DNA from 3 places in the Alcanivorax sp. IL3 genome. Region 1 is predicted to be linked to each of the others. Evidence: predicted binding sites of a transcription regulator. Region 1 holds the regulator's gene; each other region holds the start of a gene.

Evidence for each region. Region 1 encodes PhoB, which activates phosphate uptake and scavenging genes when phosphate is short. Its sites were predicted from a motif close to TGTCATANNNNTGTCANA; they were not measured.
Region 2: a site for PhoB is predicted at 2,846-2,863, ahead of ACMG4M_RS15390 (TIGR00153 family protein). Genes of this name have one in related genera too.
Region 3: a site for PhoB is predicted at 2,129-2,146, ahead of ppk1 (polyphosphate kinase 1). Genes of this name have one in related genera too.

Annotation. Positions count from the first base shown of each region.
Region 1 covers NZ_CP179931.1:298,618-303,473, reverse strand. Annotated here, with positions in the region: gene ACMG4M_RS01475 (NAD(P)/FAD-dependent oxidoreductase) at 1-381, opposite strand, end outside; gene rd (rubredoxin) at 442-606, opposite strand; gene ACMG4M_RS01465 (chorismate--pyruvate lyase family protein) at 864-1,403, shown strand; gene ubiA (4-hydroxybenzoate octaprenyltransferase) at 1,608-2,480, shown strand; gene phoB (phosphate regulon transcriptional regulator PhoB) at 2,738-3,442, shown strand; gene phoR (phosphate regulon sensor histidine kinase PhoR) at 3,554-4,856, shown strand, end outside.
Region 2 covers NZ_CP179931.1:3,308,614-3,313,469, forward strand. Annotated here, with positions in the region: gene glnE (bifunctional [glutamate--ammonia ligase]-adenylyl-L-tyrosine phosphorylase/[glutamate--ammonia-ligase] adenylyltransferase) at 1-642, opposite strand, end outside; gene ACMG4M_RS15385 (GspE/PulE family protein) at 927-2,663, opposite strand; gene ACMG4M_RS15390 (TIGR00153 family protein) at 2,988-3,668, shown strand; gene ACMG4M_RS15395 (inorganic phosphate transporter) at 3,679-4,856, shown strand, end outside.
Region 3 covers NZ_CP179931.1:648,109-652,964, forward strand. Annotated here, with positions in the region: gene ppk1 (polyphosphate kinase 1) at 1-2,088, opposite strand; gene ACMG4M_RS03060 (hypothetical protein) at 2,282-2,410, opposite strand; gene ACMG4M_RS03065 (alpha/beta fold hydrolase) at 2,662-3,510, shown strand; gene ACMG4M_RS03070 (MarR family winged helix-turn-helix transcriptional regulator) at 3,494-3,955, opposite strand; gene hemB (porphobilinogen synthase) at 4,079-4,856, opposite strand, start outside.

The sequences.
Region 1 (4,856 bases):
GTTGACGGAGAACACATCGCCCACAGCATCGCCTTCCAGCGGCGGGGTCCAGGTATCAGCCCCCAACGCCAGCACCAGCTTGCTGTAGTCCAGGTGGTCGTCCGGCAGCAGTACACGCTTGCCGGAGGGGTCGATTTCCGCCACATGCACGTCGGTGCGCACTTCCACATTGAACTGCTCGGCAACCTTTTCCGGCGTGGCCATGCACAGGTCATCAGCGGTTTTTTCCTTGGTAAAACCGGCGGACAGCATGGGCTTGGAATAGTTACGGCCGTCGTCGCTGGTGATCACAACGATGGGCGTTTCCTTGTCCAGCTTGCGGAATTCCTTGACGGTATTAAAGCCGGCAAGGCCGGAACCGATGATGACGATAGGTTGCATGAACAGTCCTTAATTAATCAGTGAACGGGCGGAATGACTGTGTGGCCAGAGCGTAACGGCTCAGATTTCCACCATTTCGAAATCGTCCTTGCCCACGCCACAATCCGGGCAGACCCAGTCTTCCGGCACATCATCCCAGGCCGTACCGGGGGCAATACCCTCATCGGGCAGACCTTCGGCTTCGTCATAGATGAAACCGCACACTACGCATTCCCACTTCTTCATCGTGAACCTCGTCGAATTGGAGTAAGTACTCGCTTACTCTGCTACATACAGGGTGTATCTCGGGGGGCGATAACCTATCGGCGCACGCCCGAAAAATCAATGACATTGGGCACTGGCACGCATTGGCGCCGGGGTCCATTTGCCTGGCCCAAGGCCATTATCGCTTGCCGGCAAGCGCTCGCAGACCGGCGCGCTGCTGACTTGCCCTGAGTCACTGCTTGCGCCATAGTCCTGCGGCCTGCGATGTTGAGAGACCCATGCTGCCTGCCGCCCTGCATCCTGACAGCCTTTGGCGCCCGCTGGAACAGCTGGTGCTGCCGCCCCGTATCCGTGAGTGGATGGCGGATCCGGCGTCCCTGACCCTGCGTCTGAAGCGCCACGGCCAGTTCCGGGTGGAGCCTGGCTACCACGCCATCAGCTTTCCCCGAGCCGACGAACGGCAACTGCTGGACCTGGCTCCCCGGCGGGCGGCACTGATCCGCGAGGTCACTCTGCTGCTGGACGACACCCCGGTGGTGGCCGCCCGCAGCGTTCTGCCCCTGACCAGCCTCACCGGCGCCAATCGCTCCCTGGGCCATATGGGTAGCCGCTCCCTGGGCCTGGAACTCTACAAACGCCCCACCTGCCTGCGCGACCAGGTCTGGGCTCGCCTTGGAAGCCCTGCAGAAGCCATGCCAGTGTGCTGGGGGCGCCAGTCCCGTTTCATCAAACGCGGTGAGCCGTTGCTGGTAGCAGAATACTTTCTGCCGGCACTGTGGGAGAAGGTGGGCGCTACTAGCGTTTCTTCACTGCTGTAGGAGCACCTCTTGAGGTGCGAACCGAGCGTAGCGAGGAAATGGTTTTCACCGCAGTCACCCTGCCTGGAGGGAGAGTCGGTTCAAATCTGAGAGTTATCGCGACCATTCGAGGCTTCGCACCTCAAGAGGTGCTCCTACAAGGCGCCTTGAAACTTTCCACTTTCAACTTGAAACTTAACCCCGCCCCTGACAACCGGATGTCCCATGTTTGCCTTCGTTGAACAGCGCTACCCCCAAGCCTGGCCCTATATACAGCTGATGCGACTGGATCGCCCCATCGGTACGCTGCTGCTGCTGTGGCCCACCCTGTGGGCGGTGTGGATTGCCGGTAATGGCACGCCGAGCCTGAAAACCGTGCTGATCTTCATTCTCGGGGTGATCATCATGCGTGCCGCCGGCTGCGTGATTAACGACTTTGCCGACCGGGATTTCGATGGTGACGTGGAACGCACCAAAGGTCGCCCACTGGCCACCGGTGCCATCAGCGCCAAGAAAGCCCTGGCCCTGTTCTGTGGACTGGGGCTGCTGGCCTTTGTGCTGGTGCTGTTCCTCAACGAGCTGACCTTCTGGTTGTCCTTCGGTGGCCTCGGGCTTGCTGTTCTTTACCCCTTCACCAAACGCTTCACCTTCATGCCGCAACTGTTTCTGGGCGCCGCCTTCAGCTGGGCCATCCCCATGGCATTTGCCGCCGAAACCGGGGCAGTGCCGGAAATCGCCTGGCTATTGTATGTGGCCAACCTGGTGTGGACTGTGGCCTACGACACCGAATACGCCATGTGCGACCGGGAAGACGACCTGAAACTGGGCATCAAGAGCACCGCCATCCTGTTCGGCGATGCGGACCGGCTGATGATCGCCATCCTCCAGGGTCTGACTCTGCTGGCGCTGATCATGGTGGGACAACGGCTGGACTTCTCTTGGCCCTGGTACGTGGGCCTGGGCGGCATGACCCTGAGCTTCCTGTTCCAGCACAGTCTGATCCGCTACCGGGAACGCTGGCCCAGCTTCCACGCTTTTCTCAATAACCACTGGGCCGGAGCGTGCGTGTTTGTCGGGTTATATTTCCAGTATCTTTGAGTGGCAAGCTACAAGCTTCGAGTTGCAACGCGACATAGGGTAATGCCACTCGTTAGCCGTGATGACCCGCGCTGAGATTTTTTCTGTTTTTCCTCAGCAGCGCGAAGTGCCGTATCCATCCATCGGCACATGCCCTGAATTGGTGTTATAGCTCGCCTCTTGCTTTTCCCCCAAAAATCCGCCCAACTTGTCATACGAATGTCACAAAAAAGCAATCTAATAGGGCAACATAGATAGACAGGCAAGGAAGGAAAGCCATGTCCCGTAACCGTATTTTGATTGTTGACGACGAGCCCGCTATTCGGGAAATGGTGGCCGTTGCCTTGGAGCTGGCTGATTTTGATGTGCTGGAGGCAGAAAATGCCCAGCGCGGCCACGAAATTATTGTCGATGAACGCCCGGATCTGGTGCTGCTGGACTGGATGCTGCCGTCGATCACCGGCATTGAGCTGGCCCGCCGCCTCAAGCGTGATGAGACCACCAACGAGATCCCCATCATCATGCTCACCGCCAAGAGCGAAGAGGACAACAAGATCCAGGGCCTGGATGTGGGCGCCGACGACTACATCACCAAGCCATTTTCCACCCGCGAGCTGATTTCCCGCATCAAGGCGGTACTGCGCCGGGCTTCCAGCACGGCGGCGGACAAGGCCATTGAAGTGGAAGGTCTCTGCCTGGATCCGGTCAGCCACCGCATCAGCGCCGACGACGAGCCCGTGGACATGGGCCCGACGGAATACCGTCTGCTGGAATTCTTCATGAGCCACCAGGAACGGGCCTACTCGCGCACCCAGTTACTGGATCAGGTGTGGGGCGCCAACGTGTATGTGGAAGACCGCACCATTGATGTGCATATCCGTCGCCTGCGCAAGGCCCTGGCCCCCTTCGGCTACGACCGTTTTATCCAGACGGTACGCGGCACCGGCTACCGTTTTTCAGTAAAATCCGCCAAGGCAGGCTGAACCGATCCGGTCTGCGCTACGCATTGCGCGCAATCAGAAGAGGTGGTGCAATGCGAGTCGGTTACGATTAATGCACCCACGTAGCCGCAACGGGGCGGTGGAAGCGAGATCATGAAAGCCAGTCTGGCCAAGGAAGTAAATCGCATTGTCGGCCTGTTACTGCTGGCCGCTCTGGCGGCGTTAGCGGTGGGCAACATCTGGCCACTGCTGGCAGGCATGCTGGGCTATATCATCTGGAGCACCCGGCAGTTGTTTGGCCTGTACAGCTGGCTGGTGCGCGATGACCATACCGAGCCACCGGACAGCACCGGCCTCTGGGGCGAGTTCTACACTCGCCTTGAACACCTTTTCCAGAAAGAACGCCGCGCCCAGGAAAACCTGCAAGGCATCATTCACCGCGCCCAACAATCAGTGAATGCCCTGGAAGATGTGGTCATCCTCATCGATCAACACGGCTACCTGGAGTACTGGAACCAGGCCGCAGAACACTATATGGGTTTCAATGCCCGCCAGGACCTGGGCCAACCGCTCACCAACCTGATCCGCCATCCGAAATTTACCGAATACCTTAGCCAGGGAGATTTTCGTGACGCCCTGGAAATTCCCTCGCCGGTAGACGACAACCGCATCCTGCAATTTCGCGTCACCGAGTTTGGTGTGGGCGAACAGTTGATGATGGCCCGGGACGTGACCCGGCTCCATCACCTGGAACAGATGCGCAAGGATTTCGTGGCCAACGTGAGCCACGAACTGAAAACCCCGCTGACCGTGCTCAAGGGTTACCTTGAAACCCTGCTTGATACCGTACCGGAAGAACAGTCGCGCCTGCGCCGGGCGCTCACCCAGATGGACAACCAGTCCAACCGCATGGAAGCTCTGGTCTCGGATCTGCTGTTGTTGGCCCGACTGGAAGGCACCGACGCGGACAACCTGAGCCAGGCGGTACCGGTCCACGGCATGCTCAAACGCATGCGCGAAAATGCCCTCGCACTCAGCGCCGACAAGGCCCACAGCATCGAGCTGGACGTGACCGAAGAGGCCCGCCTGATCGCCAACCCGGCAGAGCTGGAAAGCGCGTTCGGCAACCTGATCACCAATGCGGTGAAATACACTCCCGCCGGTGGCCAGATCCAGATTCGCTGGTGGCAGGATGAACGCGGCGCGCATCTGGCAGTGAGCGACAACGGCGTCGGCATTGATCCGGCCCACATTCCGCGCCTCACCGAACGCTTCTATCGCCCGGATAACAGCCGCGTCACCGAGACCGGCGGCACCGGTCTGGGCCTGGCCATCGTCAAGCACGTGATGATCCGCCACAACGGCAAACTGGAAATCAAGAGCGAACTGGGCAAGGGCAGCGTCTTTACCTGTCATTTCCCGGCGGATCGGTTGGTGAGTAAACCCACGGCGGTGG
Region 2 (4,856 bases), 610 kb from region 1:
CAACTGCTGGCCCAGGCGCACGAAAAACTGGTGATGGCTAAGGCTGCGTCGCTCACCCTCGATTTCGCCTTCATGCTCATAGGCGAAAATCAGATCAATGTCCGAGGACAGGTTCAGCTCCCGCGCCCCCAGCTTGCCCATGGCCAGCACCACCAGCTTCACCGGCTTGCCATCCGGCCCCACCGGGGTGCCACTTTTCTCACAGGCCCAGCCGTGCAGCACGGTCAGCGCTTCCTGTATCAGGGTATCCGCCATCAGCGACAGATCCGCCACAGTGCTGTGATAATCCCCAATCCCGGCCAGATCCCGCCAGATGATGCGCACCATATGGCGGTGGCGCAGACGGCGCAGGGCACGCTTGAGTTCATCCTCGCTGTGACAGGCGGCCAACTGCTCCTGCACGGTCTGACGGAGCGAATCCTCAGCCAGGGCGCCACTCGGATCACTGTCCTCAAGCCACTGGCCCAGGCCCGGATCACGCTGAAACTGCTGCGCCACATAGTCGGAGCCCGCCCACACCCGGGGCAGGTCATCAAGCAGGGCGTCGGGGATACGGTGACCGGATTCCACAAAGTGCTGCCAGTGCTGGCTGACCAGCACCGACAGTTCATCCGGCAGAGCGTGATATTGGGGTTCTTTCATGGGCGGCTATTGTCGTACGGGAGGGAGAGAAAGGCTAGAGGGCAGGAAGGAGTTGCACGTTGAAAGTTCAAAGCTGAAAGGCGCGGGAAGAGCCTGGACCGCTTAACTCAGGCCGTGCCCGCGATTCACGATCGCAGGTTCGCCATGCAAGCAAGCTCCTACAGCGGCCTAATGAGTCATGCTCACAGACGGGACAGCCATGCCGCGCGAAGCGCCGCCTTTCCCGGGTGCCGCCAATCCTTTCTTCGCGCCTTTCAACTTTGAACTTTCAACTTGCTCATTTTCTATCCCAGCAAAATATCCTGGGACGGCGTCACCCGCATTACCTCTTCAATGGTGGTCAGCCCCTTCGCCACTTTCATGGCGCCGCTGATGCGCAGGGGCTTCATACCATTCTTGAGCGACTGACGGGTGAGGGTTTCCAGTTCGGCGCCCCGGGAAATCTGCTGTTTCAGGGCGGTATTCAGGGGCATGGTTTCATAGACCCCCACGCGACCCAGGTAGCCGGTATCCCGACATTCCAGGCAGCCCACCGGCCGATAGATAACTTCCGGCGGCTTCATCTTGAAGGGGCGCACCAGCTCCTCCCAGGCCTGCACATCGGTCTCCGTGGCTTGCTTGCAGTGAGGACAAAGGGTGCGGATCAGCCGCTGAGCCATCACCCCCAGCACCGTGGCGCTGATCATGTAGGGCGGCACCCCCAAATCCACCAGCCGGGTAATGGACGACGGCGCATCGTTGGTATGCAACGTGGACAACACCAGGTGACCGGTAAGTGCCGCCTGAATCGCCATGTCTGCTGTAGCCAGGTCACGGATCTCGCCGATCATGATGATATCCGGGTCTTGGCGCAGCATGGCCTTGACCCCCTGGGCAAAACTCACGTCGATATTGGCCTGCACCTGCATCTGATTGAAGCTGGACTCCACCATTTCGATGGGGTCCTCAATGGTGCAGACATTCACCTCGCTGGTGGCCAGCTGCTTTAGGGTGGAATACAGGGTGGTGGTCTTGCCTGAACCGGTGGGCCCGGTGACGAAGATGATCCCATGGGGATGCGAGGTCATCCGCTGCCAGGACTCATAGTCCTCCGAGGTGAAGCCCATCTGCTCGAAGCTGCGCACCAGGACATCCGGGTCAAACACCCGCATCACCATCTTTTCCCCGAAGGCAGTAGGCAGGGTGGAAAGTCGCAGCTCGATCTCATCCCCCTCCGGCGACTTGGTCTTCAAACGGCCATCCTGGGGTTTGCGCTTTTCCGCCACATTCAGGCGACTGAGAATTTTCAGTCGGCTGGTCACCGCCGCCATGATCGCCGCCGGCAGTTCGTAGACATCGTGCAGTACGCCATCGATACGGAAGCGCATCTTGCCGGTTTCCCGGCGCGGCTCCAGGTGAATATCGCTGGCCCGCTGGGAAAACGCATACTGCAGAATCCAGTCCACAATATTGACGATGTGCTGGTCATCCGCGTCATGATGCCCCTTACCCACTTCCAACAACTGCTCGAAGTTGGTAATGCCGGACATTTCCTGGCCGGTTTTGCCGGAAGCACCGGCGATGGAACGGCTCAGGTTGTAGAACTCAACGCGGTAGCGGCGCAGCTGCTCCGGGTTGGCCAGCACCACCTCCAGCTCCCGGTCGCGCAGCACCTGCTTGAGGTGGGCCTGCCAGTCACGAACAAAGGGCTGATCGCAGGCCACCACCACCTTGTCGCGCAGCACTTCCAACGCCACGATGCCGTGGCGCTCGGCAAAGGCGTAGCTCATCACATTGGTGACCTGGTCCACATGCACCTTGAGTGGATCAATATGGCAGACCCGGATACCTGCCTTCTCCCCCAGCCAGCGAGTAAGAAATTCCACATCCAGCAACTGATGGGTATTACTGCGATCGGTAAGCCGATACTTGGCCAGCACCTGGATCGGATGCCAGTTCAGCTCCTTCTTTTCCCGCGGCGTGGTGGAAATGACATTGAAGTCCTCCTGACTGACGCGCCCTTCTTCCAGCAACTCGCGCATCAGCCAGCGCACATCAATCAGCAGACCATCCAGTTTGGCGGGGTTGGCGGTGGCGTTCACTCAAGACTCTCCGGTTTGACCAACGGGCCGTCCTGCGGCCTCATTATTTTGTCCTAGTACTGTAACCCTATCATTGAACCCCTGACAGCCCCGGCGGCTTTGACTATACTCGCGACCAGTTTCATGACATGTCTGTGACAGACGCACGGTCGTGCCATGACCCGAGCCCTCTCCCTACTGGGCGACCGCCCGGGAAAGTGGGACACTGATTCCACCTGAAGCCCCTGCTTCAGGTTTTACTCTGACTCTGGATCCGAGGCGCCTATGTCCTTTGGAAGCTCCATTGCCGGCCTCTTTGGCCGCTCCCCCATCAAGCCCCTGCAGCAACACTACGACACCGTTCACGATTGTGCCCGCACCCTGGCAGATTTCTTCGCCGCCGTTACCGACGGTGACTGGGACAAGGCACGCGCAGCCCGCAAGCACATCGCCGAGCTGGAAAACCAGGCCGACGAACTGAAAAAAGAGTTCCGCCTGAACCTGCCCAAAAGCCTGTTCCTGCCCATGCCTCGCACCGATCTGCTCGATCTGATCAGCGTGCAGGACAAGGTCGCCAACAAGGCCAAGGACATTTCCGGGCTAATGCTGGGCCGGCAAATGACCATTCCACCGGTGCTGGCCGATGTGATGCGCGACTATGTGCAGGGCGCCATCGACACCTCCGCCCAGGCCCAGAAAGCCATCAACGAGCTCGATGAACTGATCGAGACCGGCTTCAGCGGTCGTGAAATCCAGATCGTGGAAGAGCTCATCGAAGAGCTGGACCGGCTGGAGCGCAACAACGACGAGCAACAAATCACCATCCGTTCCACCCTGTTCAAGCTGGAAAGCGAACTGCCCCCGGTGGATGTCATTTTTCTCTACAAGATCATCGAATGGGTAGGCGATCTCGCCGATCGCGCCCAGAAAGTGGGCGGCCGCCTGCAGATGTTGGTCGCACGCTAGGAGCTATCTTATGGAGTGGATGATTGAACACAGCTATTTGATGCTACTGCTGGCCGGCGCCTTCGGCTTCCTGATGGCCTGGGGCGTGGGCGCCAACGACGTGGCCAACGCCATGGGCACCTCGGTGGGCTCCGGTGCCCTGACGGTGAAACAGGCGGTGATGATCGCCATCGTCTTTGAATTCTGCGGCGCCTATCTGGCCGGTGGCGAAGTGACAGCCACCGTGCGCAAGGGCATCGTCGATGCCGGCGTCTTTGCCGAGTTCCCCCACTATCTGGTCTACGGGATGATGTCCGCCCTGCTGGCCGCCGGTATCTGGCTGATTGTTGCCTCCTGGTTCGGCTGGCCGGTCTCCACCACCCACTCCATCGTCGGCGCCATTGTCGGCTTTGCCGCCGTGGGCGTGGGCATGGACGCGGTCAACTGGGGCAAGGTGGGCAACATCGTCGCCAGCTGGGTCACCTCGCCCTTGCTGGCCGGCTTTATCTCCTTTGCCCTGATCAAGAGCGTACAGAAGCTGGTACTCAACCAGGATGATCCCTTTCAGCGGGCCAAGCGGGTGGTGCCCTTCTACATGTTCCTGGTGGGCTTCGCGATTAGCGCCGTCACCCTGCTGAAAGGCCTCAAGCATATCGGCCTGGAAATCAGCTATGGCGCCAGTCTTGGCTGGTCCGCCGTTGGCGGTCTGGTGGTCGCCGTGATCGGCGCCGCCATTCTCAGCCGCATCCAGCCCAACCCGGAAGCCGACAAGGAATTCCGCTTTCACTCCGTAGAACGCATCTTTGCCGTACTGATGATCTTCACCGCCTGTGCCATGGCCTTCGCCCACGGCTCCAATGATGTGGCCAACGCGGTGGGACCGCTGGCCGCCATCAACAGCGTTATCGTCAACGAAGGCGTGATCGGCGGGGAAGCCGCCATGCCTGGCTGGATTCTGCTGGTGGGCGCCATGGGCATCGTCTTCGGTCTCGCCATTCTCGGCGCCAGGGTAATGGCCACGGTGGGCAAGAACATCACCGAGCTGACCCCCAGCCGCGGCTTCGCCGCCGAGCTGGGTGCCGCCGGCACCGTGATCCTGGCCTCCGGCACCGGCCTGCCCATCTCCACCACTCACACCCTGGTCGGGGCGATCCTGGGCGTGGGCATGGCCCGCGGCATCGGCTCCCTGAACCTGCGCGTGGTCAGCAC
Region 3 (4,856 bases), 350 kb from region 1:
TCAGTTTCCGCCCAGGGTTTCCAGCAAGGTCTGCTGGGCAATAAACGCGGTTTCGCCCTCCTGGGGCTGTGCGCGCAGATAGCGGCCATCGGGCTGCAGTACCCAGGCACGGCTGTTGTCGCGCAGATAGTAATGCAGTCCCTGCTCAATCACCTGTGCCTTGAGCACCGGGTCATTGACCGGGAAGCAGGTTTCCACCCGGTTGAACAGGTTGCGATCCATCCAGTCGGCGCTGGAGCCATACACCAGATCTTCACCGCCGTGATGGAAGTGGTAAATGCGGGTATGTTCCAGGAAGCGGCCGATCACCGAGCGCACCCGGATATTCTCGGATAGCCCCGGTACCCCGGGTTTCAGGCAGCAGATCCCGCGTACGATCAGATCAATCTCCACGCCCGCCTGACTGGCCCGGTACAAGGCCTGGATGATCTTCTCTTCGGTGAGGGAATTGAATTTGGCAATAATCCGCGCCGTGTTGCCGGCGGTGGCCTGCTGCGTTTCAAAGTCGATCCATTCAATCAGCGACGGGTGCAGGGTAAAGGGCGAATGCTTTAGCTGCTTTAGCCGCGCCGCCTTGCCCATGCCGGTGAGCTCCTGGAAGATCTTGTGCACGTCCTGGCAGATACCTTTCTCGCAGGTCATCAGGCCGTAATCGGTATACAGCTTGGTGGTCTTGGTGTGGTAGTTACCGGTGCCCAGATGCACGTAGCGTTTGATGCCATCGCCTTCGCGGCGCACTACCAGCAGCATCTTGGCGTGGGTCTTGTAGCCCACCACCCCGTACACCACGATGGCGCCGGCTTCCTGCAGGCGCCGGGCCCCTTCGATATTGGATTCCTCGTCGAAGCGCGCACGCAGCTCCACGATGGCGGTGACTTCCTTGCCATTCCGGGCGGCGGTTTCCAGATGATCGAGGATTTCTGACTTGGTGCCGGTACGGTACAGGGTCTGCTTGATGGCCAGGACCTTGGGGTCGCGGGCCGCTTCCGCCAGCAGACTGACCACTGGCTGGAAGGATTCATAGGGGTGATGCAGCAGAATGTCGCCCTGATCCATGGCGTCGAAAATGGTTTCGGCTTTTTTCACTGCCGGCGCCAGCTTCGGGGTGTAAGGCGGGTAGTGCAGGCGCGGGCGGTTCACGCTGGTGAACATGCGCGCCAGGTTCACCGGGCCATTCACTTCGTACAGATCGATCTCGGTGAGTTCGAACTGCTCCAGCAAATAATCGGTCAGGTGACGCGGGCAGTTGTCCGCCACTTCCAGGCGCACCTCGTCACCATAACGCCGTGACAGCAGCTGGCCTTTCAGTGCGCTGGCCAGGTCTTCCACGTCCTCGTCCACTTCCATGTCCGCGTTACGGGTGACCCGGAACTGGTAGCAGCCGGTGGCTTTCATACCCGGGAACAGGTCCGATACATGGGCATGGATCATGGATGACAGGAACACGAAGTTGTCGTCGCCGCTTTCGCTGATCTCGTCAGGAATACGGATCAGCCGGGGCAGAGAGCGGGGTGCGGGCACAATGGCCAGACCGGTGGAACGGCCAAAGGCATCTTTGCCGTCCAGCGATACGATAAAGTTCAGGCTCTTGTTCACAAGCCGCGGGAAGGGGTGTGACGGGTCCAGGGCAATGGGGGTAAGCACCGGATAGATCTGTTCGCGAAAATATTTTTTCACCCATTCAATCTGTGCTTCGGTCCAGTCTTCGCGACGCAGAAAGTCCACGCCTTCCTCGCGCAGGGCCGGCAGAAGAATGTTGTTGAGAATGTGATACTGACGGTCCACCGCCTCGTGGGTCGTGCGGCTGATTTCCTTCAGGATTTCCTCGGCCAGCATGCCGTCGGGGCCCGGCTGGCCGGTGTGGGTTTCCAGCTTGTTTTTCAGGCCGGCCACACGGATCTCGAAAAATTCATCCATGTTGCTGGAAAAAATCAGCAGAAAGTTCAGCCGTTCCATCAAGGGATGGCTGTCGTCCATGGCCTGTTCCAGCACCCGCAGGTTGAACTGCAACAGGCTCAGTTCCCGGTTGAAATAGTAGTCCGGGTTGTTGAGGTCGATGGCGCTGTGTTCGCTGGCAATGTCATTCATTGGCGTCGTCCTGACCGGGCCGTTTGCAAAGACCCTATTGCATGACATTAATGTGACACGGTAATGACAGGTGCAAAATGATTTTGTGTTAACGGGCTTTTCAGCAGCCTGTTAAGCAGGATAGCGCGCGGATCGGGGAGGCGGGAAGTGGAGATGAAATAATAAAGCCGCCCGCAGGCGGCTTTATGGATACTCAGCCCTGGAAGATCCAGGATTGCTGGATTATGTCCAGCTCCTGCATCTCCTGTTCGGTTGGGGCGCGGCCTTCAGCAGCGGCCAGGCTCGACAGGCTCAGGGTGGCGATCAGTATCAGTGTACGCATTACAGTTATCCTCGGGTCAGGGACCCAGTCATCAGAATCAGCAGAAAACGGTGAAATTCTAACCGTTTCCTCATATAAGCCATTGGCTGTTCCTGCCGGGATTCACGGCTCCGGGGGCCATCCCGGGAATCGGGCTGGCTTGTCTGTGAGGATAAAGCAATATAAAGTGTAAATACACTAAATGGTAATCATGGCACAGCAAGGCGCATTTGGGTTGCTTTTGAGTGTATATACATTAAAGGAGAAGGGTTATGTTGCTATCCGTTTTTCAAACCTTGATGGCTGGCTATAGTCGGCTGCTGCCAGGCAGCGCCAGTGATACGGCACTGCATCTGTTGACTACGCCCCGGGTGTCCAGGGGGCCATTGTCGTTCCGCACATCAGAGCCGGATCTGACTGTTTCGCTGGGTGAGCGGGCGCAACTGGCGATATGGCAGGGTGGCGACGAGGCCGCGCTGTTTGTGCATGGGTGGTCCGGCCGGGCCACACAGATGTTGCCCTTCATCGATGCAGTGAATGGCAACCGATATACCCGCTACGCCCTGATTTTACCGGGGCATGGAGAGCAGGCGGATGGGCCGGCCCATGTGGGGGATTTCATTGCCGCGATTCGTCTGGCGCTGGATTTTATCGGTGGTCCTGTATCCGTTGCGCTGGGGCATTCCATGGGTGCCGGGGCCCTGGCCCACGTGGCCACACAGGAAAGCCGTATCGGGAGGCTGGTGCTGATTGCCGGACCGGCGGAATTTCGCGGCATGGTCAATAATTTCGCTTTGTTTCTGCATCTGGGTGAGCGGGCACGACTCCAGCTTCTACAGAAAATGGCCGCCCGGGTGGGGATTGGTTTCGATGCACTGAATATAGCGCGGTTGGGCAAGCAGATTCGTGGCCCGGTATTGCTGATCCATGATACCGGTGACAGGGAGATTCCTTTTGCGGAGGGGCTGCGTCTGCAACAAGCCATTCCAGAGGCTACGCTGCATCAAACGCAAGGGTTGGGTCATCGCAAAGTGCTCAGGGATGCGGCGGTGATCGATACCGTTAAAGCGTTTTCGGATTCGCCCCTGCCTTCTCAAGCGCCGCTTAAAGCTCTTGCTTGACCCGGGTACTGAAGCGATGAAGTTGACTGGCCATATTGTCCCACTCCTCTTTGCCGACCAGTGACTCGAAAGCGTTCTGGGCTTCCTGCCAGCGTATCAGTGCCCGCTGGTAGAGAGCCTCGCCATCGGCAGTGAGCGACAGACCCAGTGAGCGTTTGTTGCCTGTGGGCTCGGATTCCACCAGCCCTTTCTCGATCAGTTTGTCCACGGTGCGCTGCAGGGAGGTACGCTCCATGCCCAGCCATTCGGATAACTGAAAAATGGATTCCGGCGGTTGTGCCTTGATGGCATTGAGGATGGAAAACTGGGTAATGCGCAGGCCGGTATCTGCCAGCTTGTTGTTGTAGAGGCGGGTGACCAGACGTGACAGCACCCGGGAATGCAGGGCGGCGCAATGGCGACCCACTTCCAGGGGGGCGAGGGTGTCGGTCTTGTCTTGGCCCATTGGAGCGCTCCGCTAATGTATTGGTGTATATGCATTATAGGATGCGGGCCGGTGCCCCTGTCCAGCGCATGCTGTGGGGTATTGCGTTCAATGGAGCGAATGCGCCGGACAGGGTTTCTCAGATCAGCCTTTCAGTTTCTGCGCAGCCGCCTTGGCAAAGTAGGTGAGGATGCCGTCGGCGCCGGCACGTTTAAAGGCCAGCAGGGATTCCATTATTACCTTGTCCTGGTCCAGCCAGCCATTCTGGAAGGCGGCCATGTGCATGGCGTATTCACCGCTTACTTGATAAGCGTAGACCGGCACCTTGAATTCGTCTTTTACCCGGCGCACCACGTCCAGGTAGGGCATGCCGGGTTTTACCATCACCATGTCGGCGCCTTCGGCCAGGTCCAGGGCGATTTCGTGCAGGGCCTCGTCACTGTTGGCCGGGTCCATCTGGTAGGTGGTCTTGTCCGCCTTGCCCAGGTTGCCGGCGGAGCCCACGGCGTCACGGAACGGTCCGTAGTAGGCGCTGGCGTACTTGGCGGAGTAGGCCATGATGCGGGTGTGGATATGGCCGTTCGCTTCCAGAGCGTCGCGGATGGCGCCGATGCGGCCGTCCATCATGTCCGAGGGGGCGATCACGTCGGCGCCGGCTTCCGCCTGGGACAGGGCCTGTTTGACCAGTGCGTCCACGGTGTCATCGTTGAGCACGTAGCCATTGTCGTCGATGATGCCGTCCTGACCGTGGGTGGTGAACGGGTCCAAGGCGCCATCGGTGATCACCCCCATTTCCGGCACTGCCGCCTTGATGGCGCGTACCGCCCGCTGGGCAAGGCCGTCCGGGTTCCAGGCTTCCTTGCCGTCCAGGGTTTTTACATCGGCGGGGGTCACCGGAAAAAGGGCCATGGCGGGGACTCCC